2 regions of the Streptomyces bikiniensis genome follow, and region 2 is predicted to be linked to the other one. Evidence: predicted binding sites of a transcription regulator. Region 2 holds the regulator's gene; the other holds the start of a gene.
The links. Region 2 encodes HrcA, which represses chaperone genes, less so after heat shock. Its sites were predicted from a motif close to TTNGCACTCNGNNNNNCNGAGTGCNAA; they were not measured.

Region 1: groES (co-chaperone GroES) is a predicted target of HrcA. The motif match lies at 1,473-1,499, and genes of this name have one in related genera.

Annotation. Positions count from the first base shown of each region.
Region 1 covers NZ_JNXJ01000008.1:257,516-259,911, reverse strand. Annotated here, with positions in the region: gene groL (chaperonin GroEL) at 1-914, opposite strand, end outside; gene groES (co-chaperone GroES) at 1,019-1,327, opposite strand; gene OO47_RS08720 (polysaccharide deacetylase family protein) at 1,949-2,396, opposite strand, start outside.
Region 2 covers NZ_JNXJ01000016.1:54,751-57,146, reverse strand. Annotated here, with positions in the region: gene OO47_RS15535 (MBL fold metallo-hydrolase) at 1-514, opposite strand, end outside; gene hrcA (heat-inducible transcriptional repressor HrcA) at 662-1,681, shown strand; gene dnaJ (molecular chaperone DnaJ) at 1,682-2,396, shown strand, end outside.

The DNA.
Region 1 (2,396 bases), on a different contig from region 2:
ACCTCCTCGGCGATGACGGTGGCGCCGGTGAGGGTGGCCATGTCGCCGAGCATCGCCTTGCGGCGGTCGCCGAAGCCGGGGGCCTTGACGGCCACCGCGTTGAAGGTGCCGCGGATCTTGTTCACGACCAGGGTCGACAGGGCCTCGCCCTCGACGTCCTCGGCGATGATCAGGAGCGGCTTGCTGGCGCCGGCCTGGATGACCTTCTCCAGGATCGGGAGCAGGTCCTGGATCGAGGAGATCTTGCCCTGGTGGATCAGGATGTACGGGTCGTCGAGGACGGCCTCCATGCGCTCCTGGTCGGTCACCATGTACGGGGACAGGTAGCCCTTGTCGAAGGCCATGCCCTCGGTGAAGTCGAGCTCCAGGCCGAAGGTGTTGGACTCCTCGACGGTGATGACCCCGTCCTTGCCGACCTTGTCCATGGCCTCGGCGATGAGCTCGCCGACCTGCTGGTCCTGCGCGGAGAGCGCGGCGACGGCGGCGATGTCGGCCTTGTCGTCGATCGGGCGCGCGGTGGCGAGGAGGTCCTCGGAGACGGCCTTGACGGCGGCGTCGATGCCCTTCTTCAGGGCGGCCGGGGAGGCGCCGGCGGCGACGTTCTTCAGGCCCTCGCGGACGAGCGCCTGGGCGAGCACGGTGGCGGTGGTGGTGCCGTCGCCCGCGATGTCGTTGGTCTTGGTCGCCACCTCCTTCACCAGCTGGGCGCCGAGGTTCTCGTACGGGTCCTCGATCTCGACCTCGCGGGCGATCGTGACGCCGTCGTTGGTGATGGTGGGGGCGCCGAACTTCTTGTCGATGACGACGTTGCGGCCCTTGGGGCCGATCGTCACCTTCACCGTGTCGGCAAGCTTGTTGACGCCGCGCTCAAGGGCGCGACGGGCGTCCTCGTCGAACTTCAGGATCTTCGCCATGGGAGCGGTTCAGCCCTCTCGGAATTCTGGTGGAACGAACGGCGCCCCGGGGCGCCCGGGAAGGGGCCTCGGGGCGCAGCTCAAAGCCTCTGGCTCGGGATGACTTACTTCTCGACGATCGCGAGCACGTCGCGGGCCGAGAGGACGAGGTACTCCTCGCCGTTGTACTTCACCTCGGTGCCGCCGTACTTGCTGTAGAGCACGACATCGCCGGTCTTGACGTCGAGCGGCAGGCGCTCGCCGTTCTCGAAGCGGCCCGGGCCCACGGCCAGGACGACGCCCTCCTGGGGCTTCTCCTTGGCGGTGTCCGGGATGACCAGGCCAGAGGCGGTGGTCTGCTCGGCGTCGAGCGGCTGGACCACGATGCGGTCCTCGAGCGGCTTGATGGCAACCTTGGAGCTGGTGGTCGTCACGATCCGACCTCCCCCTTCGGAGATCACGGGGTTGACTGTCTGAGGTGGCGAACCAGGTGGATCCGTCGTCGCGGGTGCCGGACCTGCCCGTCGCTGTGTTGGCACTCTCCGGTGGGGAGTGCCAGAGCCGAGACTATGACCGCGATTAGCACTCGGTCAAGCGGAGTGCCAATTCATCGCTCCGTGGCGTGACCGGAGGCGCGGTTGTACGGGATTCCGGGGCCTCTGCACGAGGCCCCCGGGCCTCCGCGCGAGGTCCCCGGCTCCCCCGGGCCTCCACCTCCGTACGGGGTTCCTCCCTGCCCTCCGCACGGAGCTCCCGGGCCCGCAGGCAGCGCCTCCCCTCCCGGTCTGCGGTCCGTACGGCCGCCCGTTCGACCGGCTTCCCCTCCACCGCGGCCCGCCCGACCCGCTCCCGCTCCCCCGGGAACGGGGACGGGAACGGGGACGGGGACGCCGACGCCCCGGGCCCCATCTCCTCCGCCGCCCTCCGGCCGAGCCGCTGGATCGAGTCCACCGGGTCGGCCGAGGACGCGCAGGCGGTGAGGGCCGGAAGGCCGAGCAGCGCCCCGGTCAGGGCCAGGGCGGCGGCCCGTCGCCGCCGCCCGCGTCCGCCGGTCCTCACACGTAGTCCTCCAGCTTCGCGACCGCGTACCCCTTGGCCGTGATCACGTTCATCACGCGGCGGACCATGTCGGCCATGCTGCCCTTCCAGTCCTCCTCGCCCCGGAAGTGGGTGAGGACGATGTCTCCGGGGTGCAGGTCCCGGTCCCACTCGCGCCACTCCATGCGGTCGGGGAAGGCCTCGGCGGCCCACAGCGGGACGGCCTTGATGCCGCAGGACTTGGCCGCGCGCAGGGTGTCGTCGTTGTAGTTGCCGTACGGCGGGCGGAAGAGCTCGGGCCGCTTGCCGTACTTCTTCTCGATGACGTCCTGCATGCCGCAGATCTCGCGCTCCTGCCGGCTGTACGACAGGCCCGGCAGGTAGCGGTGGTTGAGGGTGTGGTTGTGGAGGGCGACCCCGCCCTTCTGCGACTTCTGCATCCGGGCGAAGTAGGCGTAGTCGTCG
Region 2 (2,396 bases):
GCGGGCCCGGCACCAGGAGCGCCAGGTCGTGGCCGGTGTGCCCGGGGCCGACGTTCGCCAGGAGGACCTGCCGGCCGCCCAGGTCGAGGGTCCACTCGCCGGAGACCACGTGCCGCGGGGCCACGAGCACGTCCGCCGCCTCCGCGGCCGCCGCCGGGTCGAGGCCCTGCCTCACCCCGTCCGACCGCAGCTCCTCCCGGTCCCGCTCCCGGGCCAGCAGCTCCTCCAGGCCGACCGCGCCGAAGACCTCCGCGCCCGCGAAGGCCGCCGTGCCGAACACGTGGTCGAAGTGCGGGTGGCTCAGTGCGATGTGCGTCACCCTCCGGCCGCCCGTGAGTTCCGCCACCTCCGCCCGCAGTTCCGCGCCCTCCGCGAGGGACGACCCCGTGTCGTACAGCAGCACCGCCCGTTCGCCCACGACGAGCCCCACCGTGGCGTCCCAGCCGGGCAGCCGCCGCCGGCCCACCCCGTCCGCGAGCCGTTCCCATCCTCGTGCTTCCCAGTCGACATCCATACGGCGACGCTAACCGGTGGGGCGCCGCCTCCTTGCCAGGAGCGACGTGTGCCGCCGTACACTGGCCCGGGATCGCTGGCACTCGGACAGGGCGAGTGCCAAAAGCGGAGCAACCGGAACGACCGACGACAGCTGGAGGTGCGCACGATGCTCAGCGAACGCAGACTCGAAGTGCTGCGCGCCATCGTCCAGGACTATGTCGGGACGGAGGAGCCCGTCGGCTCCAAGGCGCTCACGGAGCGCCACAAGCTCGGCGTGTCGCCCGCCACCGTGCGCAACGACATGGCCGTGCTGGAGGACGAGGGCTACATCGCCCAGCCCCACACCAGCGCCGGCCGCATCCCGACGGACAAGGGCTACCGCCTCTTCGTCGACCGGCTCGCGGGGGTCAAGCCGCTCTCGACGCCCGAGCGGCGGGCCATCCACAACTTCCTGGACGGCGCGGTCGACCTGGACGACGTCGTCGGCCGCACGGTCCGGCTGCTCGCGCAGCTGACCCGGCAGGTCGCCGTCGTCCAGTACCCCTCGCTGACCCGCTCCACCGTCCGGCACGTGGAACTCCTCGCGCTGGCCCCGGCCCGCCTGATGCTCGTCCTCATCACGGACACCGGCCGGGTCGAGCAGCGGGTGATCGACTGCCCCGCGCCCTTCGGCGAGACCTCCCTCGCCGACCTGCGGGCCCGGCTCAACAGCCGGGTCGTCGGCCGCCGGTTCGCCGACGTGCCGCAGCTGGTGCAGGACCTCCCCGAGTCCTTCGAGGAGGCCGAGGACCGCGCCACGGTCTCGACCGTGCTCGCGACCCTCCTCGAAACCCTCGTGGAGGAGCACGAGGAGCGGCTGATGATCGGCGGCACCGCCAACCTCACCCGCTTCGGACACGACTTCCCCCTGACGATCAGGCCCGTCCTGGAGGCTCTGGAGGAGCAGGTCGTCCTCCTCAAGCTGCTCGGCGAGGCCAAGGAATCGGGCATGACCGTACGGATCGGGCACGAGAACGCCCACGAGGGGCTGAGCTCCACGTCCGTCGTCTCGGTCGGCTACGGTTCGGGCGGCGAGGCAGTCGCCAAACTCGGCGTGGTCGGACCGACCCGCATGGACTACCCCGGAACGATGGGAGCGGTACGCGCAGTGGCACGTTACGTCGGACAGATCCTGGCGGAGTCGTAAGTGGCCACGGACTACTACGCCGTACTCGGCGTGCGCCGCGACGCGTCCCAGGACGAGATCAAGAAGGCTTTCCGGAGGCTCGCGCGCGAGCTGCACCCGGACGTCAATCCCGATCCGAAGACGCAGGAACGCTTCAAGGAGATCAACGCCGCCTACGAGGTCCTTTCGGACCCGCAGAAGAAGCAGGTCTACGACCTCGGCGGCGACCCGCTCTCGTCCTCCGGCGGAGGCGGCGCGGGCGGCTTCGGAGCGGGCGGCTTCGGCAACTTCTCCGACATCATGGACGCCTTCTTCGGCACGGCCTCGCAGCGCGGCCCGCGCTCGCGCACCCGCCGCGGCCAGGACGCCATGATCCGTCTGGAGATCAGCCTCGACGAGGCGGCCTTCGGCACCACCAAGGACATCCAGGTCGACACGGCGGTCGTCTGCACGACCTGCTCCGGCGAGGGCGCCGCGCCCGGCACTTCCGCGCAGACCTGCGACATGTGCCGCGGCCGCGGCGAGGTCTCCCAGGTCACCCGGTCCTTCCTGGGCCAGGTCATGACCTCCCGGCCCTGCCCGCAGTGCCAGGGCTTCGGCACCGTCGTCCCCACGCCGTGCCCCGAGTGCGCGGGCGACGGGCGGGTCCGCTCCCGCCGCACCCTCACGGTCAAGATCCCGGCCGGCGTCGACAACGGCACCCGCATCCAGCTCGCGGGCGAGGGCGAGGTCGGCC